DNA from 3 places in the Pantoea cypripedii genome. Region 1 is predicted to be linked to each of the others. Evidence: predicted binding sites of a transcription regulator. Region 1 holds the regulator's gene; each other region holds the start of a gene.
What was found. The regulator PurR, encoded in region 1, represses purine synthesis genes. The targets are predictions, from matches to a motif close to CANGCAAACGTTTGCNTG.

Region 1 (10,849 bases):
CTGCGGTACATAACTCAGACCAATATCGGCGGGTGACAGCCCGGCATCAGCAAGAATAAAAGGCGAACCGGTCAGCCAGGCGAAAAAGCTGGCGGAGCAGGCAGAGTAAATCAGCACATTACCGCTGTAGACCTTTGATGCCAGTAACGTCAACCAGCCGGGCTGTGGCGCGCGTGCCGCCTGAGTGCGGGCGGGGTTCGTCAGTCGCAGGGTACCGACCAGTAGCACCAGCGTGACCAGCGTCAGCAACAGGAAAATGCTGCGCCAGTGGAAATGGCCCATCAGCCAGGCTCCCAGCAACGGGGCCAGCGCCGGTGACAATGCCACCAGCGGCATAATGGTGGCGAAAACTTTGTTCGCCTGCGCCTGCGGATAGCGATCAACCACCAGCGCCTGCCAACTGACCGCCGCCGCGCACACCCCAAGCGCCTGGACAAAACGCAGCGCCAGCATCAGTCGTACATCGGTTACCCACAGCATGCCGAGACAGCCCAGCGCGAAGATCACTAATCCGGCCAGCAGAATGGGTTTGCGACCAAAGCGGTCAGACAACGGACCCCAGAAGACTTGCGCACAGGCGAAGCCACCGAGGAACAGGCTCAGGCTGGCACTGATGGTACCAGGGGCAGTAGCAAAATCCTGCTGCATGGCACCGAAGGCCGGCAGGTACATATCCGTAGCAAGAAAGCCCAGCATGCTTAGCAAAGCAAGGTAAGGCAAAAATCCTTTTGATGACAACATGGTGATTCTCATTAGACAAATTGAACGCCGGGGAGTGTAAAAGGGTGCGGCAGGCTTTGTGAAACGCTAATATTTGCGAGGTGCTATCAAAAATTTTGCAGGCAAAATGATGTGGTCTGAATACGCGCTTGAAGTGGTGGATGCGGTGGCGCGCAGCGGCAGTTTTAGCGCTGCGGCGCAGGAGTTGCATCGCGTGCCTTCTGCCATCAGCTATACGGTACGTCAGCTGGAAACCTGGCTGGCCGTGCCTTTGTTTGAAAGGCAGCACCGGGAAGTGGTGCTGACGGCCGCGGGTGAGCATTTCGTGCGTGAAGGGCGGAGTGTTATCAAAAAAATGCTGGCAACCCGACGCCAGTGCCAGCAACTGGCTAACGGCTGGCGTGGGCAGTTGAGCATCGCGGTTGACTGTATCGTTAAACCGCAGCGTACCCGGCAACTGGTAAAGGATTTCTACCGCCATTTCCCGGATATGGAGCTGATTATCAGCTATGAAGTGTTCAACGGGGTCTGGGATGCGCTGGCTGATGGTCGGGTCGATGTGGCGATTGGGGCCACCCAGGCCATTCCGGTCGGTGGGCGTTTTGCCTTCCAGGATATGGGCGCGCTGAACTGGCGTTGCGTGGTCAGTCCCGAGCATCCCCTGACAAAAAGTGCCCAGCTGGATGAAGAAACCTTACGGGCGTGGCCTTCACTGGTGCTGGAGGATACATCGCGGGCGCTGCCGCGGCGTATGACCTGGACGCTGGATAACCAGCGGCGTCTGGTGGTACCGGAGTGGGAAACCGGGATGGATTGTCTGCGGGCAGGGTTGTGCGTAGGGATGGTGCCGGGCCATTTAGCCCGGCCACTGCTGGATAGCGGCGTGTTAACCGAACTGACGTTGCCTGCACCTTTCCCGGAGAGTCCCTGCTGCGTCAGCTGGTCGGAACAACGCGCCTCACCGGCATTAAGCTGGTTGCTGGACTATCTGGGCGATGCAGAGACGCTCAACCATGAGTGGTTGAGCGAAACGGTGGCTTAGCGACGATAGTCGCGGAACGGGCCGTCGGCGACGGAGCGGCGTTCAATCAATGTGGGCTGCACTTCGATGGTCTGCGGCTCTTCGCGCTTACTGGTGATGCGATCGAGCAGCATTTCCAGCGCTTTTTCTCCCAGCTGTGCTTTTGGCTGATGAACGGTTGTCAGAGCCGGGGTGAAATACCGGGCGTTGCGCACGTTGTCATAGCCAATCACCGAGATATCCTGTGGCACGCGCAGCCCCATTTCATCGGCGGCACAAATCGCGCCCATCGCCATGATATCGCCACCACAAAACACCGCCGTCGGACGTTGTTTCTGGTTGAGGATCTGCTGCATCGCCTGATAACCGGATTCCGGTTCGAAGTCGCCCTGCACAATCCACTCCGGGCGCACGGTAATACCGGCTTCATGCAACGCCTGCATAAAACCAGCATGACGACCACCGCCAGTGTTGCGCTCCATCTGGCCAGGGATGGCACCAATGTCGCGATGTCCACGTTCGATCAGGTAACGTCCGGCGAGATAGCCACCCTGGAAGGCGTTATCCTGCACGGTATCGGTGAAATCACCGCGAGACTCGCCCCAGTCCATCACCACCATCGGGATATTGCGGTTCTCTTCCAGCATGGTGAGCAGGTCGTCGGGATATTCGGAACACATCACCAATAAACCGTCGACGCGCTTTTGCGCCATCATCGAGAGATAAGCACGCTGCTTTTGCAGATCGTTATGCGCATTGCCGAGAATCAGCGTATAGCCACGGTCGAAACAGTGGTTTTCCACCGCTTCAATGATTTCCGCGAAATAGGGGGCTTCGCTGGAGGTGGCGAGCAATCCCAGCGTTTTGGTGTGGTTGACTTTCAGGCTACGCGCCACGGCGCTGGGCGAGTAGTGCAGCTCTTTGATCGCTTCCCATACGGCGTTACGCGTTTCTTCCGCGACAAAACGCGTTTTGTTGATGACATGCGAAACCGTGGTGGTGGAGACACCGGCGCGTTTCGCCACATCTTTAATTGTTGCCATGAAAATGGTACTCCCGGGCTTATCGCAACTTACTGATAAGTATATTGTTAAACGTTTGCGTCTGCTAATGGTTTTGCGCCCCAATTTTCGGGGCAAATGGCGAAGAAAAAGGCGTTAACTCGCAGTTAAAATCACTTTAACAGGCCACAAACACAGCGTGCGCAAAATCTGTTGCGCAACGAAAGGCGGCGATTCTAGCAAGCTGGCGCGGATAACACGAGATTTTTGCCGGGCGCTGTGCGAAAATTACATTAACCCTTCAATTAATGTGACTAAGGAGTTGTGATGAGTACAGACCTGAAACTGGCGCTGGGTACTACCGTTGGCGCGTTGTTAATGATCATCGTGTTCAGCTTCACCGCGATCCTTCATTAATAAAAAAAGCCGGACCTGAAATTTCAGTGTCCGGCTTTTTATTGCGCGGTGATGTTTAGCGAATGGTTTTCGGCGTCATCATGCGGCGTGCACCGACATAATGCTTCTGCCAGTAATCTTCACCTAATGCGCTAATCTGAATATCTTTACCGGTACGCGGTGACTGAATAAATTTGCCGTTGCCCAGGTAAACACCCACATGGTCAGCGGTACCGCGATGGTTAATGCGGAAGAACACCAAATCTCCCTTCTCCAGCATATCGCGTTTGATCGGCGCCGCATCACGCAGGTGATACATTTCGTTAGCGGTGCGCGGGAATTTGTATTTCACCAGATCTTTATAGGCATACCACACCAGACCACTGCAATCGAAACCGGTATGCGGTGAAGTACCGCCCCACTGGTAAGGTTTACCGATCTGACCCATTAATTTGTTCATCGCCGTTTCACGCGCCTTTTGATAGCGCTGACGGTGTGATTTGCTCATCCTGATAGTGGTGAGGTCGCTGGCGTCATCCTGCTCATCCAACACTTTCGCCACGCGCTGATGACCATATTTTTTGGTCGGCGACTTCAGCAGGGCTTTTCTGCGGGTGGTTTTGTGCAGCGCAGTTTCGGTTTTGGTGGGTTTCTTCAGTCTTAACTTATGAACACTGCTGGTAAGGCGTGATTTTTTGGTGCTGGTCTTGACCGGGCGTCGTTTACGGCGCTCATCTTCGCGTGCACTTTTTTTCTCTGCATTATGCAAACTGGCATTGATGGGCGCATGCGGTGACGCAGAAGCCACATTAAAAAACAGTTGGGCGAAAGCCAGCATAAAAAGCGTAATAAGTAAACGCATAGTCCGGTTACAGGTTAAGCAGTCTGCGATAAAACAGCCTGCGGCAAGTTAGAAAAATCTGATCAATGATCAGCGCCGGGATTGATTCTAATCCACTTTTTTTCCAAAAGGTAAGGCATTTTTCGATTAATCTGTTACCAGATGGTATCTGGGGCAAAAATGAGCGATTTCAGCCGGTTAACGCAGCATAATTATTGCCAATTATTAATCGGTTCATGCTTGCTAATGATATGAAAATGTTATTTGTGGCGTTGGAACTTAACAAACATGGCGATTAAGGTCGCTGAGGAGCAAAATCCCGTTTTCAGTGCGGGGGTGAAGTCGCTACAATAAACAAACACGAAGTGAGGAATTAAGGAAGGCAAAAATGAGTACTGTTGAAAAAATTCAGCGCCAGATCGCAGAAAACCCGATCCTGCTGTATATGAAAGGTTCGCCGAAACTGCCAAGCTGCGGTTTCTCTGCGCAGGCGGTGCAGGCTCTGTCTGCCTGTGGTGAGCGCTTCGCGTATGTTGATATCCTGCAAAACCCGGATATCCGTGCTGAATTGCCGAAATATGCCAACTGGCCAACGTTCCCGCAGCTGTGGGTTGATGGCGAGCTGGTCGGTGGTTGCGACATCATCGTTGAGATGTTCCAGCGTGGTGAGCTGCAACCGCTGATTAAAGAAACTGCTGAGAAGTATAAAGAAGCAGAATAATTGCAAAGGCCGACGCATCGTCGGCCTTTCTTTTGGTCATTCTGCGTCGTCTTCCGACACATCGTCATTGAACGCCACTGGCCAGCCGCCAAGGCGCTTCCAGCGATTGACCAGCTCGCAAAACAGCGTCGCGGTTTGTTCAGTGTCATACAAGGCAGAATGCGCCTGGGTACTATCGAAATCCATACCTGCCGCTTTACAGGCTTTTGCCAGCACCGTCTGACCCAGCACCAGGCCGCTTAATGCTGCGGTATCAAAAGTAGCAAAGGGATGGAACGGGTTGCGTTTCAGACCGGCGCGCTCGGCAGCCGCCATCAGAAAGCCATGATCAAAGGTGGCGTTATGCGCCACAATTATCGCCCGATTGCAGTGACTGTCCTTTGTGCCTTTACGCACCATCTTAAAAATTGCATGTAACGCTTCATATTCGCTCACCGCGCCGCGGAGCGGGTTGCTGGGATCAATCCCGGTAAACGCCAGTGCATCTGGGTTAAGAATCGCGCCTTCAAAAGGTTCAACGTGAAAATGCAGTGTTTCGTCGCGATGCAGCCAGCCGTCTTCATCCATTTTGAGTGTGGTGGCGGCAATTTCCAGCAGGGCATCGGTTTTAGCATTAAAACCGGCCGTTTCGACGTCGATCACCACGGGATAAAAACCGCGAAAGCGTTGATGGAGAGCGTTTAAGTCGTTCGATTCAGACATCAGGATCTCATAGCAATAAATGGGGCAGCGCGCATTATGGCAAAAATTGCGAGAGGGTGCAGCAGGAGAGGAGCGCCAGCCCGTAAATGCACGAGCTGGCAGGCAGGCTTAGTTGCCGATGCCGTGTCCGGCATGTTTGTTTTCGATCAGTTCGATTTTGTAGCCATCCGGATCTTCGACAAACGCAATCACCGTGGTGCCGCCTTTAACCGGGCCAGCTTCACGGGTGACTTTACCACCGGCATCGCGGATGCGGTCGCAGGTGGCGGCGACATCATCAACGCCCAGTGCAATGTGCCCGTAGGCGTTGCCGAGATCATAGCTCTCGACGCCCCAGTTATAGGTCAGCTCAATCACGGCACCTTCGCTTTCTTCGGTGTAACCAACAAAAGCCAGGGTGTACTTATATTCGGTGTTTTCGCTCTGACGCAGCAGGCGCATGCCCAGCACACGGGTGTAAAAATCAATGGAACGCTGCAAATCGCCAACACGTAACATGGTGTGAAGTAAACGCATAACATCCTCTTTTAACAAGCACAAAGGCTAAGTATAGCGAGTTAACGCTCTGAAGAAACAGCATTGCCGCACATCCGGTGCGGCAATCGAACTTTCTTATAACGTCGGGTAATCGGTATAACCTTCGGCCCCGCCACCGTAGAAGGTTTCCGGACGCTGCGGATTCAGTGGCGCATCCTGTTGCAGGCGGGCGACCAAATCCGGGTTGGCGATAAAATCACGACCAAACGCGACGGCATCAATCAGGCCACGCTGAATCAGGTCATCCGCTTTTTCTATCGTGTAGGCACCGGCACCGATGATCACCCCTGGGAACAACGCGCGCACTTTCTCACGGAAAGCGTCGCTATAAGGCTGACCACCCGCCCAGTCTGGTTCTGACAGGTGCAGATAAGCCAGTTTACGTTTGCCCAATTCCGAGATGTACCACAGGGCGGCGGCTTCTTCATCCGCGCCATTTTCCAGATTCTGGAAAGCACCAATCGGTGAAATACGGATACCGATACGATCGGCAGACCAGTTAGCAATCGCCGCATCCACCACTTCAAGGGCGAAACGACCACGTTTGGCAATCGAACCGCCGTACTCGTCCGTACGCTGGTTGGAGCCAGGGGCGAGGAACTGATGCATCAGATAACCGTGCGCCGAATGCAGTTCCAGCAAATCAAAGTCTGCTTCGCGTGCGTTAGCCGCAGCCTGGCCGAAATCCGCCACGATCTGTTGAATTTCTGCCACGCTGAGCTCACGCGGTACGGAGGTATCTTCACGGTACACGGTGCCATCGGCGTGACGCAGTGAGGTACGGGTACCGGCAGCCAGAGCGGAAGGGGCAACCGGCGGCAGACCATCTGGCTGCACGCTATTATGGGAGATACGCCCGGTATGCCACAGTTGCACCGCGCTGTGTCCGCCCGCGCCGTGAATGGCCTCGTTGATGACTTTCCACGCGGCGATTTGCTGCTGGGTATGCAGCCCCGGCGCACCGGCATAACCTTTCGCCTGGAAAGAAATCTGGGTCGCTTCCGTGATGATCAACCCGGCGCTGGCACGCTGCTGATAATACTCAGCCATCAGCGGGGTGGGGATATCGCCTGGCTCAATGCTGCGCAGACGCGTCAGAGGGGCCATGAAAACACGGTTAGGCACGGTAATCGCACCCACTTTCAGGGGGGAGAACAACTGTTTACTCGCCATGATGACTCCTGTATTAGACCGGTCGTCTAGAAACTGCGGTTTTTAAAATCAGTGGCGGATCAGCCACTGTTCAATGGTTTCGAGCGCCAGACTAATCGGGCCTGGCTCTCTTGAGATCTTGCTTTGCAGGCTGGCACCCAGCCACAGCAGATAGCAACGCTGTGCCAGCTGTTGCGGGCTTTGCCCATACAACAACGGTTGTTCTGCTGCCACATCATCGAGACAGCGGGCATAGGCGTTAATCACCGCCGTTGCGCCATGTTGCAGCGCATCCCGCATCGGCTCCGACAGGTCGCACACCTCGGCGGACAGCTTCACCCCGAGACAACCCATGATATGGCCTTGTTCGATAAATAAACGTTCCGCCGAGCGAAAGTGTTGCAGGAAACGCTCACGCGCTGTGGCACCAGGCTGATTAAGTTGCTGCTCAATCGTCTGCAAATGGTGGACAAAATAGCGCTCCAGCAGGGCCACACCAAAAGCTTCTTTTGAACGGAAGTAGTGATAAAACGAACCTTTCGGCACTTCCGCCAGCGTCAGCATTTCACTGAGGCCCATACCGGTAAAACCGCGTTGTAAACACAGCTGCTCGCCGGTAGCGAGCAGATGTTCACGGGTTTCGTTGCGTTGCAGAGTCTTGTTCATGGACAGCAGAGTAGTAGACCGATCGGTCTAATGCAATCTTTAGCTGGCTGCCTGGCACGATCTGATCATATCCAGTTTTGGCTGATACTCGTTGGTCTGGATGTTGAACATGCCGAGCAGAGTATGGAACAGATTGTCCTGTGACACCGGCTGATCGGCGGCCTGCTGACGTAAACACCCCTGATTAATATGGTATGTGGCGGCGTAGTCTGGCGACATCCACATCAGCAGCGGTATATGGGTTTGCTGCGAGGGAGCAAACATATAGGGCGCGCCGTGCAGATACATACCATGCTCACCCAGCGATTCGCCGTGGTCAGAAAGGTAAACCATCGCCACATTGAAGCGATCGCTCAACCCTTTGAGTTTATCAATGGTACGACTCAGCATATCGTCGGTGTACAGCAGCGAATTATCATAGGTATTCACCAGCGCCTGGTGATCACAATCCTGAATCTGGTTGCTGTCACAGGTTGGGGTAAAGCGACGGAATTCGGCCGGATAACGCTGATAATAAGCCGGACCGTGACTACCCATCTGATGCAGCACGATAATGCCGTCGTTATGCAGGCTGCCGATGTAGTTGTCCAGATTGTGCAGCAGGACATCATCAAGACAAAAACCGTCATGGCAATATTGCGGCAGGTTCCACAGGGTCATATCGGTATGCGGGACACGATCGCAGGCACCTTTGCAGCCACCGTCATTTTCGCGCCACAGTACGCTTACCCCGGCATGGGCCAGCACATCGAGCAGACCTTCCTGATGGTGGGCCAGATTGGCATCGTATTGCTCACGCGGCATATTCGAGAACATGCAGGGTACGGAAACGGCGGTTTCGGTGCCGCAGGAGCTGGTTTGCGGATAGTAGATCACCTGCTGCTGTTTCAGCTGCGGATTGGTTTCACGCGCATAGCCGCCGAGGGAAAAGTCTTCAGCACGACCGGTTTCGCCCACCACCAGTACCACCAGCGTTTTTTTCTGTTCGGCGGCGATTAACGGGCCTTTATGGGCATCTTCGCCAATCTTCACCAGTTGCTGACTACCCTGTAACCAACGTTGATCGACATAATGGCCAGTACCGCTGACGATATTGGCTGGGGTGATCATTTTTACCAGCCCTTTGTTGTTGCGGACCAGTGAGGCGTAATCTTTATAAAACAGCACCGCCATCAGCAGGATTATCAACAACGCACCGAGGGCACCGGCCAGGCGCTGCAACAGGCTCCACCACCAGCGTTGTCCTGAGCGGATACGTACGCTGGTGATAAACGCCGCAGGCAGAATCCCCATCAGCAGCATCCAAATGACCCATGTACGGCTGATCAGCGCACCGGCTTCCTGGGCATTCGACTCAAACACGTTTTCAATCATGTTGGTATCGATAACCGTACCGAAGCTGTGCATAAAGTAGTTGGCAGCGGCGCTGGTCAGCACCAGCAGGATCAATAGCGGTTTACGGATAAATGGCCAGGCGAGCAGGGTAAAAATAAAGTAGAACGCCGCGATCAGGACCACGGGAATACTGGCGGCGAACAGATAATCGTGCAGCCGTGTGTAAGGAATAATTTGCCATGCGCGCAGCAAAAACAGGCCATTTAGCACAACACCAAAGAAAAACGCGGCGCTGAAATTAAACCAGCCAGAGTGACACTGTAACTTATTCGGGAATTTCATGAAAACTCATCAATGGAACAGAATCGCGCCAGAGTAGAGACAAAATATGAGGAAAACCTTAACCAAACTTAAACGCCCCCTGGGTCCACAGGGACAGATTAGTAAGTAACGGTAACCCGCTGGCTGGCGGAAAATTGATTGTGCAGAATACGTGCAATTGGCGTTTACTCTGCGCACAATGTCACTAAGCTGTTATCAATATGCTGCAATTTGCCTGTACCGGAGTGGATGTGGCCGAGCAACTTGAGTTTTTTCCTGTCCCCAGTCCCTGCCGGGGGATTTGCCAGAGCGATGCTCGTGGCTATTGTCGTGGCTGCCTGCGCAGTCGCGAGGAACGTTTTGACTGGATGAAATACAGTGATGCGCAAAAACGCCATGTGCTGCGTTTATGCCGTCAGCGCTGGTTACGCCTGCAACGCAGCCAAAAGCCCGAAGAACCTGACGAACCTCAACAACCCTCACTGTTCTGACCGTTGCTGTGCGTGACTTTCCGTTATACTGCCGATTCATCCATTCGGATTTGCGTTTAACGGAGAGCCACGATGTTACAACCGCAACAAATTGCCCCGCAGGGACCGAAATTTTCACCGCTGATCATGGGTTACTGGCGTCTGATGGAATGGGGCATGACGCCACAGCAGTGCGTGGAGTTTATCGAGCATCATCTGGCGCTGGGCATCACCACGGTTGACCATGCGGATATTTATGGTGACTACCAATGCGAGGCCGCGTTCGGCGCAGCACTGAAACTGGCGCCGGGTTTACGTGAAAAGCTGCAAATCGTCACCAAATGCGGCATCGCGACGCGCGCTAAACCGGAACACCACATCGGTCACTACATCACCGATGCCCGCCATATTTTGCAGAGTGCAGAAAATTCGCTGCGCCATTTTGGCACTGACTATCTCGACCTGCTGTTGATTCATCGGCCTGACCCACTGATGGATGCCGATGAGGTCGCAGAGGCGTTCCTCTCATTGCATCAGAGTGGAAAAGTGCGTCATTTCGGGGTCTCCAATTTCACCCCGACGCAATTCACCCTGCTGCAATCCCGTCTGCCTTTTACCCTGGCGACCAACCAACTGGAAATTTCTCCGCTGGAACAATCGGCGCTACTGGATGGCACGCTGGATCAGTGCCAGCAATTGCGTATGCGCCCAATGGCCTGGTCCTGCCTCGGCGGTGGGCGTTTATTCAACGACCCGCATTACCAGCCGCTGCGTGACGAACTGAACCAGGTGAAACAGGAAATCGGTGCCAGCAATATTGAACAGGTGGTGTATGCCTGGGTGATGAAACTGCCCAGCCGGCCGTTACCGATCATCGGTTCCGGTAAAGCAGCACGCGTCAGCGATGCGGTGGCGGGCAGCCAGTTGACGCTGGATCGCCAGCAGTGGTTCCGCATTCGTAAGGCC
Region 2 (10,849 bases), 760 kb from region 1:
GTTTGTGATTTCGCTGCTGGTGGGGCTGCGACCTTATCGTTTATTAATGGCAACCTTGCCGCTGCGCGTATTGCGACGGGATGCGGTGGCGAATGTCTGGCCGCTGCGCGTCTATCTGCCGGTGATGGCGCTGGTGGTGATTGGTTTGCTGGCGCTGCTGATGGGCGGCAGCAAAATGTTGTGGGCGCTGCTGGTGGGCGTGGTGATGCTGGCAATCTTGCTGGCGGTGCTTGGCTGGGGGGCGCTGCTGCTGTTGCGGCGTCTGGTGGTGCGCAATCTGGCGATGCGGCTGGCGATCAATCGTCTGCTGCGCCAGCCTGCCATGACCCTCAGCCAGTTGGCGGCTTTTTCGCTCTCCTTTATGTTGCTGGCGCTATTGCTGGTGATGCGCGGTGACCTGCTGGATCGTTGGCAACAACAATTGCCACCGGATAGCCCCAACTATTTTCTGCTGAATATGACGCAGGAACAGGTGCCGCAGGTACGTGATTTCCTCAATTCGCATCACATCAAAGCAGAAACCTTCTATCCGATTATTCGCGCGCGTCTGACGCAGCTGAACGGGAAGGATGCCGATCCGAATATGGATAACGCGCTGAATCGCGAGCTGAATCTGACGTGGCAGGCGGATCGACCGGACCACAACCCGCTGGTGGCGGGCACATGGCCGCCGCGTGCCGGGGAGGTTTCAGTAGAAACTGAGCTGGCAGATCGGCTGGGAGTGAAACTGGGCGATACCTTAACCTTCAGCGGCGATACCCAGCAGTTCAGCGCCAAAATTACCAGCCTGCGTAAAGTTGACTGGGAAAGCATGCGACCAAACTTCTTCTTCATTTTCCCGCCGGGGGCGCTGGATGATCAGCCGCAGACGTGGCTGACCAGCTTCCGTATGGACAGCAATCCGACCTTACTGGCGCAACTGAATCGCAGCTTCCCCACCCTAAGCCTGCTGGATATTGGCAGCATACTGCGCCAGATCGGTCAGGTGCTGGCGCAGGTCAGCCAGGCGCTGGAAATTATGGTAGTGCTGGTGACGATTTGCGGCGTGTTGCTGTTGCTGGCGCAGATTCAGGTCGGTATGCGTCAGCGGCGTCAGGAGCTGGTGGTTTATCGCACGCTGGGGGCGAGCAAGCGGCTGCTGCGTGGGACGTTATGGTGCGAGTTCGCGCTGCTTGGTGTGGTGTCGGGTGTGGCGGCGGCGCTGGGTGCGGAAGCGGCCCTGTGGGGATTACAGCGTAAAATCTTTGATTTTCCGTGGGAACCAGACTGGAGCCTGTGGCTGGCGTTACCGATCTGCGGAGCAGTTTTGCTGTCGTTGTGCGGCGGCTGGCTGGGTGTGCGCTTGCTGAAAGGGAAAGCATTGTTCAGAAGGTTTGAGGCGGCGTGATTTTATTACGGCCAATAACCGCACGGAGCCGGTAAACCCCGCGTGATAAATCACGCCGCTACAATCCGGTGCGAGATTTCACTGCGGGGTCGTTTTCGTTACAGCTTCTCCACCGCCCAGGCAATGCCACTGGCGTACTCAGGCGGCAGCATGGGCACCAGCGCGTTCAGAGCCGCAGCCAGGCGGGTCTGGTCGCTGTCAGTGAGATTCAGGTGGCCCACTTTACGTCCCGGACGCACTTCTTTTTCGTACCAATGCAGATGTACCAGCGGCTGATGCAGCCACGCCAGATTCACATCAGTACCGATCAGGTTGACCATCACGGAAGGTGCAAATACCACCGGCTGTGGCAGCGGTAAGCCCAGTACGGCACGTAAATGCAGCTCGAACTGGCTGATGGACGCGCCATTCTGTGTCCAGTGCCCGCTGTTGTGCACGCGTGGAGCCAATTCGTTGATCAGCAGACCTTGTGGTGTGACGAAACATTCCATCGCCATCACGCCCACGTAGTTCAGCTCATGCATGATGGCGCTGAGCATGGCTTCGGCCTGCTGCTGCTGCGCGGCATCCGCCTGCGGAAAGGCCACGCTGGTACGCAGAATGCCATCCTGATGCAGGTTATGGGTCAGCGGATAGAAAACGGTGCTGCCGTCCTGACCGCGCGCGCCCACCAGTGAAACTTCACCGCTGAAGTTGATACCCTGCTCAACGATACATTCACCGTAGCATTCATCCGGCAGGCTATCGGTTTCATTGGCGCGCAGACGCCACTGACCACGCCCGTCATAACCACCGGTACGGCGTTTGACAATGGCAAGTTCGCCCAGTGAACTGAACACCTGCGGCCACTCGCCTTTATCCGCCAGCAACTGCCACGGCGCGGTGGCGAGGTTGAGCTGATCGAGCAGCTGTTTTTGCGTCAGGCGATCGGCCAGACGCGGGAAAATATCGCGATTCACAAACGCCGGATGGCTTGCCAGCTCACGCGTCAGCGCGGTTTCCGGCCAGCGTTCAATTTCGGCGGTGATAACGCTTTGTGCAATCGGCAGGGCAGAGGGTTCCGCATCCAACCCTACCGGGTAGACAGCGATCCCCAGCGGTTCACCGGCCTGACGCAGCATGCGGCCTAACTGACCATTTCCCAGTACGCAAACCGGCTTCATGCATCCCCCCGCGGGTCCGGGTTGTTCAGCACTTCATCAGTCTGGGTCTGACGCCAGGTTGCCAGGCGAGTTGCCAGCGTGCTGTCGTGAATCGCCAGAATCTGTGCGGCCAGCAGTGCGGCGTTCGCGGCACCGGCTTTACCGATTGCCAGCGTACCTACCGGGATACCACGCGGCATTTGCACGATGGAGTAAAGGCTATCGACCCCACTCAGCGCGGCGCTTTGTACCGGGACACCCAGCACCGGCACCAGGGTTTTGGCTGCCAGCATGCCCGGCAGATGTGCGGCACCGCCAGCACCGGCGATAATCACCTGAAAACCATTCTGGGCGGCGTTTTCGGCAAAGCTGAACAGTTTGTCCGGCGTACGGTGAGCAGAGACCACTTCAACGTGGAAGGGGACATCCAGGCTGTTAAGAATTTCCTCGGCGAACTGCATGGTAGCCCAGTCACTTTTGGAACCCATGACGATGGCGATACGAGCCGGGGCGGCGTTGGATGACATGCGGTCAACTCCTGTGAATATACAAACGAACCTGGCCGGGCGGGCAGGTGAAGAAGGGCACAGAGAATAGCATGAGATGGCAGCAAGGAAAACGGTTGCGTGGCCGGAAAACGGGCAAGATTGCCCGTTTGTCAGAACGGAAATTCGATAAGGCTGACGCCACTGGCATCGACCTGAACCATCGATCCCTGCTGATGCCAGGCACCGAGCACCACGCGTTGCGCGTTTTCCGCCTGTAAAACAAACTCATGGATAGCCGGGCGATGGGTATGGCCGTGAATCAATAGCCGCACCTGCTGGCGTGTCATGGCCTCGATAACTGCCTGTTGATTGACATCCATGATGCTCAGCGACTTATGCTGATTGGCCTGTTTGCTGTTGGCGCGCATTCTGGCGGCAATTCGCATCCGCAGACGCAGCGGTAAGGCGAGAAACAACTTTTGCAGCCAGCGCTGATGCACTTTGGCGCGAAAACGCTGGTAACCTTCATCATCGGTGCAGAGGGTGTCGCCGTGCATAATCAGCAGGCGCTGACCATACAAAGTTAACACCTGTTCTTCCGGTAGCAACGTCATGCCGCAGGCAGCAGCAAAGCGCTGGCCGAGCAGGAAATCGCGATTGCCGTGAATAAAATACTTCGGCACCGGCAACGCCTTGAGTGCAGCGGCGATTTGCTGATGCAGCGGATTAGGATCGTCATCGCCGATCCAGGCTTCAAACAGGTCACCGAGGATGTAAAGTGCATCGCACTGATGCGCTTCACGCTGCAAAAAATGCAGAAAACCGGCAGTAATTGCCGGTTCGTCCTGACACAGATGAAGATCTGCGATAAACAGCGTGCGCGACATTACTCGCTAACGGTCACTTTCTGGATGATCACGTCATCTTTCGGCACATCCTGGTGCATGCCGCTGCGGCCGGTAGCGACCGCTTTGATTTTTTCGACTACGTCCATACCTTCAACCACTTCAGCAAACACGCAGTAACCCCAGCCCTGCAGGCTTTCGTCACGGAAGTTCAGGAAGTCGTTGTCGGCTACGTTGATGAAGAACTGCGCAGTGGCAGAGTGCGGGGCCTGAGTACGAGCCATCGCCAGGGTGCCACGGGTGTTTTTCAGACCGTTGTTGGCTTCGTTACGGATTTCTTCTTTGGTGGCTTTCTGTTTCATGCCAGGCTCAAAACCGCCGCCCTGGATCATAAAGCCATTGATGACACGGTGGAAAATGGTGTTGTCGTAGAAACCATCACGGCAGTAATCCAGGAAGTTCTTTACGGTTGCCGGCGCTTTATCATCGAAAGTTTTAATTACGATATCGCCATGGTTCGTCTGGAAAGTGACCATCATTCTCGTCCTGTAAAGGTTGTCGTCGGTGCCAATAGCCGCGCATGCAAAGCAGCGGGCCTTTTTGTAGACGCTCCTTATATCACAAATTGTGATGACGCGTCAGCAAGGTGGCGGCTGTTGCTATGCTGGCGTCGCGCTGGCGTAAAAAATACGGCACAATACGCAGCTAGCCTGAACAGGCCTTCTTCGCACACGTTTATACGGAACCTTTCAATGTTAAAGATTTATAACACCCTGAGTCGACAGAAAGAGGAATTCAAACCCATCCATGCTGGCGAAATCGGCATGTACGTGTGCGGCATCACGGTGTACGACCTCTGTCATATCGGCCACGGGCGTACCTTCGTTGCGTTTGATGTGGTGGCGCGCTACCTGCGCTATGTCGGTTATACGCTGAAGTATGTGCGTAACATCACCGATATTGACGACAAAATTATCAAACGTGCCAACGAAAACGGCGAAAGTATCGAAACTCTGACCAATCGTATGATCGGTGAAATGCATAAAGATTTCGCCGCGCTGGGTATCCTGCCGCCAAATCTGGAGCCGCGCGCCACGCGTCATATCGACGAGATTATCGAGCTGGTTGGCCTGCTGATTGAGCGTGGTCACGCCTATGTGGCTGACAACGGCGACGTGATGTTTGATGTCCTCAGCGACAAAGATTACGGTGCGCTGTCACGCCAGGATCTGGAGCAATTGCAGGCCGGTGCGCGCGTGGAAGTGGCTGAAGTGAAACGCAATCCGATGGATTTTGTGCTGTGGAAGATGTCCAAAGCGGACGAACCGGCATGGAGTTCACCGTGGGGCAATGGTCGCCCGGGCTGGCATATTGAATGTTCGGCGATGAACTGCAAACAACTCGGCACCCATTTCGATATTCACGGCGGCGGTTCCGATCTGATGTTCCCGCATCATGAAAATGAAGTGGCACAGTCCACCTGTGCGCATGACGGCCCGTACGTTAATTACTGGATGCACTCCGGTATGGTGATGGTTGACCGCGAGAAGATGTCAAAATCCCTCGGCAACTTCTTTACCGTGCGCGATGTGCTGCAACATTACGATGCGGAAACCGTGCGTTATTTCCTGATGTCGGGCCACTATCGCAGCCAACTTAACTATGGCGAAGATAACCTCAATCAGGCGCGTGCGGCGCTGGAACGCCTTTACACCGCGCTGCGTCATACCGATGCTGCTGCGGTGGCGGCGGGTGGTGAAGAGTTCGAAACGCGTTTCCGTACCGCAATGGATGATGACTTCAACACGCCGGAAGCTTACTCGGTGCTGTTTGATATGGCGCGTGAAGTGAACCGTCTGAAAACAGAAGAAAAAGCGGCTGCCGATGCGCTGGCGGCGAAACTGCGTCAGCTGGCGGATGTGCTGGGCATCCTGCAACAGGATCCGGAGCAGTTCCTGCAAAGCGGTGCGCAGGCGAACGATGATGAAGTGGCGGAGATTGAAGCGCTGATTCAGATGCGTAACGATGCGCGTAAAGCGAAGGACTGGGCGCAGGCCGATGTGGCGCGCGATAAGCTGAATGCGTTGGGGATCGTGCTGGAAGATGGTCCGCAGGGCACGACATGGCGTCGTAAATAAGAACAAGGGCGAACTTCGGTTCGCCCTTGTTGTTTATGCCACAACGGTAATGCGTTGACCGGCAAATTCCACCGTCTGACCGGCGAAAATCTTACAGCGTTTACGGGTTTCCACTGCGCCATCAACGAGCACTTCACCTTCGCCGATGACCGCTTTAGCCTGAGCGCCACTCTCTACCCAGCCTTCGAGTTTCAGCAGATCGCACAGATCAACATGCGGGTGTTTACCCAGAGAAAAACTTGCCATTATACGTTCTCCTCATCGTGATATTCTTCGCACGCCTGCAGCGTGTTTTGGATCAGGGTGGCGACCGTCATCGGGCCAACACCGCCCGGCACCGGCGTGATATAAGAAGCGCGTTCGGCAGCGGCAGCATAATCCACATCACCCACAACTTTACCGCTTTCCAGACGGTTGATACCCACATCGATCACAATCGCGCCAGGTTTAATCCAGTCACCTGGGATAAAGTTTGGTTTACCCACCGCGACGATTAACAGGTCAGCATGTTCAATATGGTGACGCAGATCTTTAGTGAAGCGATGGGTGACGGTGGTGGTGCAACCCGCCAGCAGCAGCTCCATGCTCATCGGACGCCCAACAATATTCGATGCGCCAACCACCACGGCATTCAGGCCGTAGGTATCGATGTTATAGCGCTCCAGCAACGTCACGATACCGCGCGGGGTGCAGGGGCGCAGTTTCGGTGCGCGCTGACACAGGCGACCGACGTTGTACGGATGGAAGCCATCGACGTCTTTATCCGGCACGATGCGTTCCAGCACTTTGACGTTATCGATGCCTGCCGGCAGCGGCAACTGCACCAGAATGCCATCGATCTCGTGATCGTTGTTCAGGGCATCGATTAAATCCAGCAGCTCGGCTTCGCTGGTAGTGGCAGGCAAATCGTATGAACGGGATATGAAGCCCACTTCTTCACAGGCGCGACGTTTGCTGGCGACATAGATCTGTGAAGCAGGGTTTTCACCCACCAGAACGACTGCCAGTCCCGGGGCGCGTTTTCCGGCTGCCAGACGCTGCTGTACTTTTTCCGCAACCTCAAGGCGCACCTGCTGCGCAATCGTTTTACCGTCAATAATTTTTGCTGCCATCAGAGAGGAAATCCACTGTGTTATGTTGAATCGGGGAAAGGCGCCTATTCTGTCAGAAGCGCGCCGCGCTGTCAGGCACAGATTGATCCTGAGGTCTGCTTTTGTCACTTCAGATCGTCAGCGTTAACCCGTATCATGCCTGGCGATTAATTTAGTGGAATGCATATGATCTGGCTAATTCTTGCGACTTTAGTGGTGGTATTTGTAGTGGGTTTCCGCCTGCTGACTGCCGGTTCACGCCATGCGGCGCAGGCGCTGAGCAAGCGACTGCAACTGCCCCCGGTGCATGTGGAATCGATGTTGTCGCTGATGGGCAAAGAGGCGGCGAAGGAGTTTACCGACTACATCACCGGCGACAATGAAAGCCATTTACAAAATGCCGCGGCGGTGCTGCTGATCTGGCAGGTGTTTATCGTCGATAGCGGGGAGGCGAATATGCAGCGCTGGCACCAGATTCTGACGCGCGCGCATTTTTCTCCGGTTATCACGCAACAACAACTGTTGCTGGCGATGGGTTTTCTGCGCGAACTGGAACCCGACAGGCAGGAGATGAACGCGCTGCGCGAACGATTTAATGGCGGTTTTGCCCAGGGAATCGAGCTGGAAGGCGAGGCGAAAGAAGAGACGAATCTGATCTCAATGAGCGAATATCGCAATCGCCACTGAGCGGCGATTGGCTGGCGGGCGCAAGCGCACTCATACCGCAAAAAAATGCCCCCGTCTGTTACCAGCCGGGGGCATTTTTATTGCTGACACCGATGATTATTTGCGGTTTTTACGCATGAAATCATCCATGAAGTTGGTCAGTTTTTCAGCCGCAGGCAGGGACAGTGCATTATAGATAGAGGCACGGATACCGCCGATGGCGCGATGGCCTGCCAGGCCTGAGAAGCCTGCTTCATGGCTTTCAGCCAGGAATTTTTTCACCAGCATTTCATCAGGAAGTTTAAACGCCACGTTCATTTGTGAGCGGTCTTCGACGCTGCTCCAGCCATTGTAGAAACCATCACTGTTATCCAGCATGGCGTACAGCAACTCAGCTTTATGGCGGTTGGTTCGCGCCATATTTTCCAGACCACCAACATCATTAAGTAACCAGCGGGTAACCAGCAGTACAACGTAAATGGCAAACACCGGCGGCGTGTTGAGATTGGAATGGGATTCCACCTGACGGCGGTAGTTCAGGAAAGAGGGCAACTCCTCAGAAGAGGCTTTTACCACGGTGTCATGTACCAGCACGATGGTGACGCCTGCCGGGCCGATGTTTTTCTGGGCATGAGCGTAAATCACCGAGAATTTATTGGCATCGCAAGGTTTTGACAGGAAATCAGAAGACATATCGCACACACGCGGAACATCATCGCGGCCCAGGATGCGCTGGAATTGCAGCCCTTCAACCGTTTCGTTCGAGACGTAATGCAGATAAGGCGCGTCCGGTGAAAAATCGAGTTCATCATCAGCAGGCAGGCGGTTAAATCCGCAAGATTCACCGCTCCAGAGCACTTTAACCGGGCCTTCGCGGCGAGCTTCAGTGACAACTTTACTGCTCCAGTAACCGGTATCAAGATATTCAGCGGCGTGTTTCTGACCGCGAAGCAGTGTCATCGGTACCATAGAGAACTGCTGCGTGGCACCGCCTTGCAGGAACAGAATGTGGAAATCTTTCGACAGCCCCAGCAGGGTGCGAATGTTGTTTTCTGTTTCTTCAACAACGGCAGCAAACCAATCAGAACGATGGCTGATACCGAGGATGGACAGGCCAACTTCTGGCACTTCTTTAATTGCAGCTTCAACCTGTGCGAGAACCGTTTCCGGTAATGCCCCAGGGCCACCGGAGAAATTCAGGGCGTTACGTGAAATCATGTTTATTTTTGTCCTTTTAACGCATCATCAGATGTGTCGGTGTGCGCAAAGGCACGGGATAACAGCAAATTGCGGCATGCTGTTTTAACTTTGTTCATGTGGATTTGTTTATGCGGGAACATCTCTTCCAGATCCATTGCATGGACGACCATTGCCGGGTCAATTTCAAACACCAGCAGGGTGCCTTCCGGTGTTTCACTGCAATCAATTCCCAGATAATCGAGCTGCGTGGTGTCGTAAATAGCCTTCAGCGCCTGCTGGTGACGGTTTGCAAAATCCTGGAAGTGATCCAGAAAAGCCGCTTCTTCTTCACGTTTTTTCGGATCTTCGTACATGGACGCGTTGACGTAATGCACCATCCAGTGTGATGAAATCGCCATATGGCAGGCATAAGGCACACCGTCGATCAACGAAATACGGTACTTGCGGAACTGACCATCTTCATTGCTGTAATCAATAAAACGAGACAGGAAATAGTCTTCAACCTTAACGCGTGTCAAATATCCGGCCAGTTCGTCCTGGCTGGTGATTTTCTCCAGACCATGACCGCCATGTGACCCTGCCGGGCGCAGGATCACCGGGAAGTCACTGTCGGGCAGGGCATCGCGCAGTGTCATTTGTCCGGCAGCGACTGCGGCCAGTGTCGAAAATGTCACCGGATGTGCCTGCGCGATGGTTAAACCGGGTTTGTTCTGCAACACCCTGCTGGCGGTATGGCGCTCAGAACCCGGAATATGTTGCGGTGCATTGATCACCGGTACCGGCCACTGATTCGTGATGCTTTCAAGCTGTTGCAGCAGGAACAGATTTTCGGTGGTGGCACTGATGCCGATCATCAGGAGATCATGTTCAGGGATCGGAGATTCAAACGGGGCTTCTGGCGTAATGTAGTAATAAATCAGCTCGATATCGCTGTTTTCCAGCAGGCAATCGAGGGGCACATTGGCGGAAAGCGTACCGGGAACCATCAGCATCAGTAAACGCAGCCTGGCTGGTTGTTGTGCAGCCCTGAGGGTGTAAACCTGTTGCATCGCCAGGGCCTGATTCTGAATCGTCAGCCCCAGGTCAGTGCATTGCAGGCACTGCATGACGGTGGAAAGATTCATCCACAATACCGCGTCATCAGGATTTTGCTCAGCGCGCTTGATCAGTTCCTGTGCGATCTGAGTACATTCATCGCCCGCAATACTCATGCGTAAAAACGGTGCCAGTCCAAGGAAATGTGTCGCGTCAAAAGCCCTGGGCGTTGAGTTCTGGTCCGGAGAGAGGGGGGATAGTGTTTGCAAAGAAGTCGTCTCTTTTGGCCGTATGGTGCATCGAATACTGCATCGGTTTCTGTCCGTAGGATAACGAATCAGAGGGGGTGCCAATCGCCAGAAAATCGCTAAATTATTCGTCGACTAATACTGATTAAGGGCTTTTGATCTGGCTTAAACAGGCTGGATGTATCTAAACGTAAAAATTAATGTGGGTGTGCTTCTGCCAGTTATCATCGCATTCGGCATTGTTATCGCGATGCGGCACAGACGCTCAGCAAATGGCTGCAACTGCTTTCAATTCCTGTGGAATCGAGCTGGAAGGTGAGGCGAAAGAAGAGACGAATCTGATCTCACTGAGCGAATATCGCAATCGTCATTGAGGGGGATTGGTTATATGATCATCACTCTGCACTTAGCGGGTGCAAAAACGTTGACGCGACAACGTGCCAACGTATAATTCGACGCAACCGCATATGCGCCCTTAGCTCAGCTGGATAGAGCACCGGCCTTCTAAGCCGTAGGTCACAGGTTCGAATCCTGTAGGGCGTGCCATCTCCTCTTCTTCCTATATCCTTTTTAGTCTGCGAATCCCCTCGCAACCCTTATCACTGCTGC
Region 3 (10,849 bases), 530 kb from region 1:
CACCATCAACATCACTAACAACACCTTGGTAATCAGCAACTCACTCCACAGCGTTTGGTGCCATTGCAGTGGTGATCCGGCAATCAATAGGCTATTGAAGATGCCTGTTAACAACGCCAGCGCTACGGCTAAATGCCCATAGCGGGAAAAACGCATCATGCTGCGGATGGCATCGGTGCGGTGCGCTATCTTGCGTGCTTCATGCATCAGCAGCAGGAGTGGCAGCAGTCCCCCGCTCCAGAACGCCGCCGATATCAGATGTAATGCATGATTGGTTTGTTGCAACGTACCCTGCCAGCCATCGTGCATCGCCGCATGCCCTACCCCGGCTAACGTGATGAGCTGCAACAATCCGGTCAGCAACAACCATTGCTGTCGCACGTTGCCGCGCAGCAATAATGCCAGCACACTGAGTAAGGCAAACAGGATCTCCCAGCGCCACACCTGACCAAAACGCGTTCCGAGAACCGCCAGCCAGGTATCCCTGGCCGCAACGTTTTGCCAGTCACCACTCATCAGGCCCGTTTGCGTAGCGAGCATCAGCACGGCGCTGAGTAAACTGACTACCGCACTTAACTTCAGGATGGCTGACAGGCGTTGCGCCAGTATCGGGCGGAAACGCTTCGGTGCCAGCAGTGCGGTGTAGAACGCGCTGCCGGTGAGCAACAACGCGGATAGAAAATGGCATGCCCGCAGGCTGATCCACAGCGTACCCAGGCTCATTACTTCACGCTAAATGTGTAACTGCCTTTGGTTTTATGACCATCTACCGAGAGCACGTGCCAGTTTACCTGATAGCTACCGGCAGGCAGCGGCTGACTGAGCGGAACAATCAGCTGATCATGTTGCTTATCATTGAGCGTAGCCTTGGCTGCTGGCACGACCTGGTTCTGCGCATTACGGATCTCCACGCCACTGAAAGCGGGTTCAACATCTTCCGTAAAGGTCAGCGTTAGCGCTTGCGGCGAGGTTTCAACGGTTGATTTGTCAGCCGGAACCGGCGTTTTAAGGTGAGCATGGGCCAGGGCAAACTGACTAAATGCCAGCGTGGATGATGCCAGCAACAGCGCCGCAATGCGGGATAGGGTCGTCTTCTTCATCAGGTCATCCTCTTTATTGCGGCAATCCACCGCAAGCGTGGCAGCAGGATACGCTGCTGATCTTCGGGTGTCGAGACCTGCAATGCGATCCCTTTTCCCTTGATCCTTAACGATGAAAACATTACTTTTGCCCCTGTTAACAGGAGAAAAGCATGAGTCAAAACCTTGCCCTGCTGTCGCAGGAAGAGAAAGACAAAGTGAATGTCGATCTGGCTGCCGCCGGAGTGGCTTTCAAAGAGCGCTACAATATGCCGGTCGTCGCCGATTTGGTGGAGCGGGAGCAGCCACAAGCGCTACGTGAGTGGTTTCGCCAGCGTTTGATGCATTATCGCCAGGCGTCACTCAGCCTTTCCCGTCTGCCTTACGAACCGAAGCAGAAATAACCTATGTTACGAGTTATCGATACCGAAACCTGCGGTTTGCAGGGGGGCGTGGTCGAGGTGGCGTCCGTAGACGTTATTGACGGACAAATCCTCAATCCAATGAGTGATTTGGTTTGCCCGGATCGTCCAATCAGCCGTGAGGCAATGGCGGTGCATCGCATCACCGAAGCCATGGTGGCGGATAAACCGCCTATTGAACAGGCGATTGGCCGCTATCATGGCAGCGCTCATTATGTGGCGCATAACGCCAGCTTTGATCGTCGGATGCTGCCAGAAATGCCTGGTGAATGGATTTGCACCATGACGCTGGCGCGCCAGCTGTGGCCCGGCCAGAAATATGGCAACCAGGCGCTACGCCATAGCCTGAAGCTGGATGTGACGCCACCGGCTGATTTGCATGCGCACCGCGCGTTGTATGACTGCTATGTCACCGCCGCCTTGCTGATTCGCATTATGGAAAAATCCGGCTGGGACGCGGCACAAATGGTGAGTCGCTGCCAACCCGCACCGGTCGCCGATGATGTTTTTCCGTTTGGCAAATATCGCGGACAGAGCATCGGCAGCATCGCGCGCAAAGATCCTGGCTATCTGCGCTGGGTGCTGGAGAACGTGCGCGATCTGCGCCCACCGTTGCGGCAGGCGCTGCGTAAATATGTGAAGACGGGTCAGTAGTCGCTGCGATCGGGTAATACGCCCTGTGCCAGGCCAATCAGGAAACTAAATTCCAGTGCCACCCCTTCATAGGATTTAAAGCGGCCCGACTTTCCGCCGTGGCCGGAATCCATATCCGTGCACAGCAGCAGCAACGTATCATTGGTTTTTAGCTCACGCAGTTTCGCCACCCATTTCGCCGGTTCCCAGTATTGCACCTGTGAATCGTGCAAGCCGGTGGTCACCAGCAGATGGGGATAAGCTTGTGCGGCCACATTGTCATAGGGGCTGTACTGGCTAATGGTGTGATAAAACTCCGCCTGTTCGGGGTTGCCCCACTCGTCATATTCCCCGGTAGTGAGTGGGATTGAGGGGTCGAGCATGGTCGTCACCACATCAACAAACGGCACCTGCGCCACTACACCGTGGTAGAGCTGCGGTGCCATATTAATCACCGCCCCCATCAGCAAGCCTCCGGCACTGCCCCCCATGGCATACAACTGTTGCGGGTGACCAAATCCTTTTGCCACCAGGGCTTCCGTCACATCAATAAAATCAGTGAAGCTATTGATCTTGTTGTGCAGCCTGCCATCGTCATACCACTGCTGCCCCAGTTCACCGCCGCCGCGCACATGGATAATCGCATAGACAAATCCGCGCTCCAGCAGGCTGATGCGGCTGGTGCCAAAGCTGGCGTCCATGCTGCTGCCATAAGCGCCATAGCCATAAACCAGCAACGGATTATTGCCGGGCTGGAAGTGCTGGCGATGATACACCAGCGAAACCGGAACTTCGGTGCCATCACGAACGGAGATCCAGTGATGTTCACTTTTGTAGTCGTCAGGATTGAAGCCCGGTACTGGCGTTTGCTTCAACACCCGTCGTTCGCCGCTTTCCATGTTCAGTTCGAACAGGGTAGTTGGCGTGGTCATCGACGAGTAGCCATAGCGCAGCGTATCGCTGTCCGGTGAGGGATTGTAGGCCAGCCAGGTGACATACGTCGGATCATCAAACGCGATGCCGGTGCTTTCACCACTTTCCCAGTGAATCTGCCGCAGGCTGGTAACGCCGCGGGAACGCTCCTCAACCACCAGCCAATGCTTGAACAGCTGAAAATCCTCCAGCACCACCTGCTCGCGCGCCGGGATTAGCGTTTGCCAACGGCTCTCCGCCAGCCAGGCGCTGCGGTATAAACCGAAGTTTTTACCCTCGCGATTGGAGCGGATGTAGAACTGATGATTGTAGTGATCAACGGTGTACTCATGATCGCGACGGCGCGGACAAAACACCTGGGGCTGTGCATCGGGGTATTCCGCATCAATCAGCTGGATTTCACTGGTGGTGGTGCTGAATAACGCGATCAGAATAAAGTGCTCGGAGGTGGTTTTGTGCACGCTAAGGTGGAAAGTATCGTCCTTTTCCTCATAAACCAGCTGATCGTCAGATTGCGGATGACCCAGTTCATGACGCCAGACCTGATAAGCCAGCAAGGTTTGCGGGTGTTTACGCACATAATAGATGGTACGTGAATCGTTGGCCCACGCCAGGCTGGACGATGCATCGCTTAACACCTCGGGGTACCAGCTGCCGCTCTGCAGATTACGGAAACGGACCCCGTACTGGCGGCGTGAGAGAAAATCTTCCGCCAGCGCCATCACCTGATTATCAGGGCTTATTGCCAGCGCGCCCATGGTATAGAAGTCACTGTGCGACGCGCGTTGGTTGCCATCCAGCAACAGCTGCCACTCCGCATCGGTGTCAGCCTCTTTGGGTTGACGATAATACGCTGCGTATTCATTGCCGCTTTCATAACGGCTTTGATAACGATAGCCATTTTTGACATAGGGGACGGAATGATCCTGCTGCGGAATGCGGTCAATGATCTCCTTCAGCACCTGATCCTGTAAATGCGTCTGCGATGCCATCATCGCTTTGCCGTAATCATTCTCGGCATGCAGGTAGTCGAGCACCTCGGGGTTTTGCCGGTCATCGTCACGTAGCCAGAAGTAATTATCCGTGCGCGTTTCCCCGTGCAGGGTCATTTGATGGGGGATTTTTTTCGCCTGAGGCTGATTTATCATGGTTCATTTCCCTGAAGAGACAACATTCTGCAAGCGTGGCACCGATTGGGCGCGAAGCCAAGCCATTGCAGCACAGGAAAATGTAAACGAAGGCCACGGATGTGGCCTTCGGCTGGTTAACTGGCGGGGAGTGCCGCTTTCTCTGCCATGAGATCTTTTTGCATTTCCTCGCGTACATCCTGGGGGATTTTCAATGCATCCCCCAACGCGGAGAGGTAGCTGCGCTCCATAAAATGGTCGAGATCAATGGCTGCGCAGCTGAGGAAGTAGAGTTCCAGTGCCTCTTCCTCATTTTTGACATCCGCAGCCAGCCAGTGCGGATCCAGCGGACGATTCATCGCCTGCTGAATCAGCGCTTCAGCCTGCGCGCCATAGCCAGCCTGCTGAATATTCTGTTCGATGTTCGTGCGTTCACGATCGTCAATATGCCCGTCGCTTTTGGCCGCGAATACCAGCGCGGTCACCAGACGTGCTGCGCGCTGGTCCAGCGGTGTTTGCAACTGACCATAACCCGCTTCGTTCTGATGGGTTTCACTCACCCGCTGTTTGTATTTGTTCCACAGCACAGCACCCGCTGCCGCGCCACCGCCAATAATTAACGCTTTTCCGCCATATTTGGTCAGCAGCTTGCGTGAAGATTTGCTGGCGATCAGCAACCCTGCCAGCCCACCTAACGCGCCGGGTGCCAGCATGTCACTGAGGCCACTCCCCTTACCCGCGCTTCCTTGCTTTTTCAGTACCGATTGAATTTGCTGCAACCAGTTATTCATCGTTTAACTCCTGTTTAGGATTCCGGTTTCACATGCTGCCGCAGAAGATGTCAGGAAATGTCAGAGCGGAGAAAAGTAAGGCAAACCTTATCAGGGGGAAAAGGTGAGAACGCAAACGTTTTCGTATATACTGCGCGCGCATTTTGACTGCTAAGGTGAAATTATGACGACTCTCGGAACCGCGCTGCGTCCTGCCGCAACGCGTGTCATGCTGTTAGGTTCAGGCGAGCTGGGCAAAGAAGTGGCACTGGAGTGCCAGCGTCTTGGTGTGGAAGTGATTGCGGTCGATCGCTACGCCGATGCCCCGGCCATGCACGTTGCCCATCGCAGCCATGTGATTAACATGCTGGATGGTGATGCACTGGCTGCGCTGATTGCTCAGGAAAAACCCGATTTTGTGGTGCCGGAAATTGAGGCTATCGCCACGGAAAAATTGCTGGAACTGGAGCTTCAGGGACAAAAAGTGGTGCCCACCGCGCGCGCGGCACGCCTGACCATGAACCGCGAAGGCATTCGTCGCCTGGCGGCGGAAGAACTGTCCCTGCCGACGTCTACCTACCAGTTTGCCGATAGCAAAGAAAACTTTATCGCCGCTACTGACACCATCGGATTCCCGTGCATCGTGAAGCCAGTGATGAGTTCATCAGGCAAGGGCCAGAGCTTTATTCGCGATGCCAGCCAGTTGGATAAGGCGTGGGATTACGCTCAGCAGGGTGGTCGTGCCGGTGCCGGTCGTGTGATTGTGGAAGGTGTGGTGAAGTTTGATTTCGAAATCACCCTGCTGACCATCAGCGCTGTGGATGGCATTCATTTCTGCGCCCCAATCGGTCATCGCCAGGAAGACGGCGATTATCGTGAATCCTGGCAGCCGCAGCAGATGAGCGATCTGGCGCTGCAACGCGCCCAGGACATCGCAGAGAAAGTGGTGAAAGCGCTGGGCGGTTACGGCCTGTTTGGCGTGGAGTTGTTTGTCTGCGGTGATGAGGTCATCTTTAGCGAAGTTTCGCCACGTCCGCACGACACCGGCATGGTGACGCTGATTTCACAGGACCTGTCGGAATTCGCGTTGCATGTGCGTGCCTTCCTCGGCCTGCCGATTGGCGGCATTCGCCAGTATGGCCCGGCAGCTTCGGCGGTGATCCTGCCGCAGCTGGAAAGCAACAATGTGCGTTTCGTTAATGTCGAAGCGGCGCTGGGTGCCGGTCTGCAACTGCGCCTGTTTGGCAAGCCGGAAATCGCGGGTCAGCGTCGCCTGGGTGTCGCACTTGCTACGGGTGAAAATACCGATGATGCCATCGCCCGCGCCATTGCCAGCGCAGCTGCGGTGAAAGTCGAAGGTTAATACCTGAAGCGGTGAGCCCTGTGCTCACCGCTGTTAACTTTATCGCAAGGTTGCCGCAAAATTGTGCACGATGTCGGCGACCGCAGATGCCGCTTCAAGTGGTAACAGGTGCCCTTTACCTGGAAGAATATGCAATGCCGCGCCGGGAAAATGCACGGTGATTTGTCTTTTCACCACTGTCAGTGGGTCAACCTGATCACGCTCCCCTGTCACCACCACCACCGGCACTCTTATGGCAGAAGCCACCGCGTGCAAATCCTCTTTTGAACTGCTATCGAGCCAGCCATTGACCGCTAAAGGGTCCATACGCAAAGCATCCTGAATAAGCTGTTGCTTCGCTTCTGTCGCGATCGGTGAGGCAGTCAGAATATTTTCCACTGTCCAGCGAGCCGCGTCTTCACTGGCATAAGCCGTACGCATCATTTCCCTCTGCTCGTCACTGATAGACATGGGCGCAAGTGGTGATGAGGCAACCAGCACCACACCAGACAGTCCCTGCGGGCGGCGGCTGGCAATCAACTGTGCGACTTTTCCCCCCATAGAATGCCCCACCAGGATATAACGTTGTAATCCCAGAGCCTGAATCACCGCCTGTACATCATCAGCATGATCGCCAGTGTTATAACCACTGGCAGGTGCAGCAGAAGCGCCAGCACCGCGTGCATCAATGGCGACACAACGAAAATCCTCGCTCAAACGCGCCATGACTCCCTGCCATGTCAAAGACGATCCCCCCCAGAAATGCAGAAATACCAGGGCAGTCTCCCCTTGACCATATTCTGTAATATTCAGCTCAACACCGTTCGCAATAATTTTCATTTTCCATCCTGTTAAGAGAAATGTTCATTTTGTTGCGACAGATCTTGCGTCATTACATTTAAATAGGGAATGATCGCCATAGTTCATAGATTACATACTTAAAATACGCATGGGGAATTATGGATCGCTTCACGGAGCTGGCAGTATTCGTGACCGCAGTGGAAGAAGGCAGCATCGCGGCGGCGGCAAGAAAACTCGGGTTATCAGCGGTGATGGCTGGCCGTTATCTCGCCTCGCTGGAGCAAAGGGTTGCCGCGAGATTGGTTGAACGCACGACGCAGCGGTTAAGTCTGACTGACGCTGGGCAAAAATACATGGCCCGGAGCAAACATATTCTTGAAGCCTGGGCAGAGGCTAATCGTGAAGCGGCAGACATACAAAGTAACCCAACCGGAACCTTACGTATCGCAGCCCCTGTAACCTTCGGTACCTTGTATCTCGGCCCGTTGATTGCACAGTTTATGGCCGATTTTCCTGCGGTAAACATTACACTGCAGTTACAGGATCGCTTCATTGATTTAGTGGAGGAGGGTATCGATTTGGCGCTCCGTATCGGCCATCTACCCGACTCAGAGTTAATTGCGCGAAAAATTGCGGATTGCCCATTACTGGCCTGTGCCACCCCAGCCTATCTGGCCGTTGCGGGCTCGCCGGCGACACCGGCTGAACTACACAGTCATACGCTGATAGGTTATATGGGTAATCAGAATGCCGCGCCCTGGCATTTTTATGATGATAAACAGGGATGGATTCAGGCAGATGATAAACGACGTTTTCTCGCCAACAATACCGCGATTATGCTGGAGGTAGCGTTGGCACATGCCGGGATCGCTTATGGCCCGGCTTTTGTTTTTAATCGCCATCTTTCAAGCGGTGAATTAGTCCAGGTTTTACCCGCATGGGCTTGCCCAGCGCTTCCAATGCACGCCATTACCCCCAATGCAAAGTATGTAAATACCAAAACACGCTTGTTTATTGAACGGCTTAAAACAACGTTTGCCAGCAACAGTGAGCATTGATGTACCGGCAGCGCACTGCCGGTAACGGAGAGGGATTATGGCTTACTTAGCGCCAGCCACCGCCTCTTGTGCCAGACGCGTAATACGATCCCAGTCGCCTGCTTCCAGCGCATCATTGGGCACCAGCCAGGAACCCCCGATACACAGCACACTTTTCAACGCCAGATAATCACGGTAGTTAGCCGGTGAAATGCCACCCGTCGGGCAGAAACGCACCTGCGGGAAGGGTCCGCCAATAGCCTGGAGCGCTTTCACCCCGCCATTCGCTTCTGCCGGGAAGAATTTGAACTCACGCAGGCCATAATCCATACCGGTCATCAGCTCAGAGACGGTGCTGATTCCTGGGATCAATGGCACCGGCCCTTCTACTGCCGCGCGCAGCAACGGTTCGGTAATGCCGGGACTGATCACGAACTGCGCGCCAGCATCGGTCACTTCTTTCAATTGCTGAGGATTAATGACGGTGCCCGCTCCAACAATCGCCTCAGGGACTTCTTTAATCATGGCGCGTAACGCATCCATGGCGACGGGTGTACGCAGGGTCACTTCCAGCACACGCACACCGCCCGCAACCAGCGCTTTAGCCATCGGCACAGCGTGTTCGAGTTTGTTCACCACAATGACCGGTACGACCGGTCCGGTTGTCAGGATCTGTTCTGCACTTGTTTTCCAGTTTTTCATCACGTTTCCTAAGGGGGTTTCAGTCAGACCATGAGCCTGGTCTGTGGGATGTTCCTGAGCCGTACCATACAAGATTCGTGTGACTCGCGTCTATTGGCTGCTAAGTATTTTTGAAACTACGGTTCATTCTGCTTAATCGCTACAGCGGTAAAATCTCACCGGAATCGCCAGACAGCCTGACCACGGTGCCATCCCGGTATGCCAGGGTACGCTGAGCGTCATCGATATACACCGGGATGCCGCGCGCGGCTGCCAGCAACGCCGGGTGGGACCAGGCACCGATGCCGGTAAAATAAATGCCCTCAATCCAGGCACTATCCAGCGCCATGATCTCGGAAGGTAATAAATAATTAGCGATAATCAGCGTGGGGGTATGCTGCTGCGGCAAAGTCACTAACGGGTGTCCGAGTAGCAAGCGCAATACCCGCATGCCGACGTCATAAACATCGACATATCTTTCGCGTAAATAAGCATCTTCAATGGCACGATACTCATCCGCCATCTGGCTGATGGTTGCCAGCCAAAGGTGCTCAACAGGCGCGTTTTGCTGGTCCATCTTTTCACAGGTCGCATCATAAAGTTCGCTGTCTTCCAGCATCATCTGATGAGCGGAGAAAATGGCCGCCTCTTTGTCAGATAATTGCTTTTCCGTGGTGGCGACCAATGCCGCCAGCTCCTGTTGCGCGGCCGTTATTGCATCGCTGAGCCGGGCAAGTGCATGTGGTTTTGCTTCAGCCGTTCGCGTCGGGAGCTGCGGCTTCCCCCGTTCAATACGGCAGACGGTGACAGCTACCGATGCTGGCGGTTTTTTCCTCGCATCGTCCACCGCAACGGCCTCCTGCCCCTCATCACCGAATTGTGTCGCAGCCAGTGCCGCAAAAGCGTCTATCGCCTGCTGTGCCTGCGGCCCGCGCGCATGCAGGGTAATCACGTCGCCACATTTGATCGCCAGTCGCGCCACGTTGTTCATACTCTTCGCGTTGAGCACGCGATCACCGTTAGCCAGCTGCACATCGGCGTCAAATTGATTCAGGCAACGGGCAATCGCCGATGCCGGGCGGGCATGGATACCGGTCGGGTTGGTTATGGTCGAGGAAAAGTGCAGGGGATAGTGGATGGTGTCGCTCACCGGCGCGGGTGCACCGGCCAGCCAGTCACTCTGATTCAGCTGGGCATATTTAGCCGCCAGCGCCTGGTGTGCCTCGGTGATCACCTGGTCAATGGACTGACCCGCTGCCGCTGCCACCGCCGCTGCGACAGTGCCTTCCACCAGCGGTGCCGCGCAGACCTGAACCCGCGCCATGGCCTCCTCGCCCAGCAGCTCCTTCGCCATATCGGTACTGAGGATCGCGCTACCCATATCGACCATCACCAGGACCTCGTCATCCATGACATCCTCAATGGCCGCCATTATCGCCACCGGGTCAGTGCCTATCGGATTCTCCGGGTCATCCATCCCCGCCGCTACCGCGAACTTCACTTTTCCCTGCGTCATTTGTGACGCCAGCTCAACAACCCCGTCGGCCAGTTTTCTGCTATGAGAAACCACCACGATATTGACCATATTTCATAACCTTATTGAGGACTGCAACTGTTAACCAACAACCTCACAAAGTGTTTTAAACAGCAAATAGCTGGAGGTGGCACCAGGGTCCTGATGGCCGATGGATCGCTCGCCAAGATAACTGGCGCGTCCCTTCCCTGCTCTCATCGGAATGGTGCTTTTCATTGCCGCCTCAGCAGCCTGCAAAGTAGTACTCAATGCCGTTGCCAATGGCGCGTCCTGCTGGCTTTGCAACGACGTGACAATGGCTGACAGCGTATCCACCATGGTTTTATCACCCGGATGCGCCATACCGCGTGCGCTGATACGATCCGTCCCTTCCCGGTACATGTTGTACAAATCTGTCACTGTCAGCTCTTCTTTCGCCATCACGCACTCGGCGGATTTAATGAAAAAAGTGCCATACAGCGGCCCACTGGCACCGCCGATACTCGACAAC

Region 2: a site for PurR is predicted at 3,141-3,158, ahead of purE (5-(carboxyamino)imidazole ribonucleotide mutase). Genes of this name have one in related genera too.
Region 3: a site for PurR is predicted at 5,094-5,111, ahead of purT (formate-dependent phosphoribosylglycinamide formyltransferase). Genes of this name have one in related genera too.

Annotation. Positions count from the first base shown of each region.
Region 1 is NZ_MLJI01000001.1:1,884,167-1,895,015, forward strand. Features, by position in the region: gene punC (purine nucleoside transporter PunC) at 1-741, opposite strand, end outside; gene punR (DNA-binding transcriptional activator PunR) at 851-1,762, shown strand; gene purR (HTH-type transcriptional repressor PurR) at 1,759-2,784, opposite strand; gene cydH (cytochrome bd-I oxidase subunit CydH) at 3,070-3,159, shown strand; gene HA50_RS08805 (C40 family peptidase) at 3,215-4,000, opposite strand; gene HA50_RS08810 (Grx4 family monothiol glutaredoxin) at 4,368-4,700, shown strand; gene rnt (ribonuclease T) at 4,737-5,402, opposite strand; gene gloA (lactoylglutathione lyase) at 5,511-5,918, opposite strand; gene nemA (alkene reductase) at 6,015-7,112, opposite strand; gene HA50_RS08830 (TetR/AcrR family transcriptional regulator) at 7,161-7,757, opposite strand; gene eptA (phosphoethanolamine transferase EptA) at 7,797-9,434, opposite strand; gene HA50_RS08840 (DUF1289 domain-containing protein) at 9,665-9,904, shown strand; gene HA50_RS08845 (aldo/keto reductase) at 9,977-10,849, shown strand, end outside.
Region 2 is NZ_MLJI01000001.1:1,121,860-1,132,708, forward strand. Features, by position in the region: gene ybbP (putative ABC transporter permease subunit YbbP) at 1-1,387, shown strand, start outside; gene purK (5-(carboxyamino)imidazole ribonucleotide synthase) at 1,486-2,550, opposite strand; gene purE (5-(carboxyamino)imidazole ribonucleotide mutase) at 2,547-3,056, opposite strand; gene HA50_RS05080 (UDP-2,3-diacylglucosamine diphosphatase) at 3,188-3,904, opposite strand; gene ppiB (peptidylprolyl isomerase B) at 3,904-4,398, opposite strand; gene cysS (cysteine--tRNA ligase) at 4,615-6,000, shown strand; gene ybcJ (ribosome-associated protein YbcJ) at 6,034-6,246, opposite strand; gene folD (bifunctional methylenetetrahydrofolate dehydrogenase/methenyltetrahydrofolate cyclohydrolase FolD) at 6,246-7,112, opposite strand; gene HA50_RS05105 (DUF1198 family protein) at 7,278-7,778, shown strand; gene HA50_RS05110 (phosphoserine transaminase) at 7,875-8,975, opposite strand; gene HA50_RS05115 (ATP-grasp domain-containing protein) at 8,978-10,261, opposite strand; tRNA gene HA50_RS05120 (tRNA-Arg) at 10,710-10,786, shown strand.
Region 3 is NZ_MLJI01000001.1:2,410,332-2,421,180, forward strand. Features, by position in the region: gene copD (copper homeostasis membrane protein CopD) at 1-723, opposite strand, end outside; gene copC (copper homeostasis periplasmic binding protein CopC) at 723-1,100, opposite strand; gene HA50_RS11200 (DNA polymerase III subunit theta) at 1,253-1,483, shown strand; gene exoX (exodeoxyribonuclease X) at 1,487-2,155, shown strand; gene HA50_RS11210 (prolyl oligopeptidase family serine peptidase) at 2,149-4,212, opposite strand; gene HA50_RS11215 (tellurite resistance TerB family protein) at 4,332-4,985, opposite strand; gene purT (formate-dependent phosphoribosylglycinamide formyltransferase) at 5,149-6,327, shown strand; gene HA50_RS11225 (alpha/beta fold hydrolase) at 6,367-7,146, opposite strand; gene HA50_RS11230 (LysR family transcriptional regulator) at 7,266-8,165, shown strand; gene HA50_RS11235 (bifunctional 4-hydroxy-2-oxoglutarate aldolase/2-dehydro-3-deoxy-phosphogluconate aldolase) at 8,208-8,846, opposite strand; gene dhaM (dihydroxyacetone kinase phosphoryl donor subunit DhaM) at 8,986-10,410, opposite strand; gene dhaL (dihydroxyacetone kinase subunit DhaL) at 10,441-10,849, opposite strand, start outside.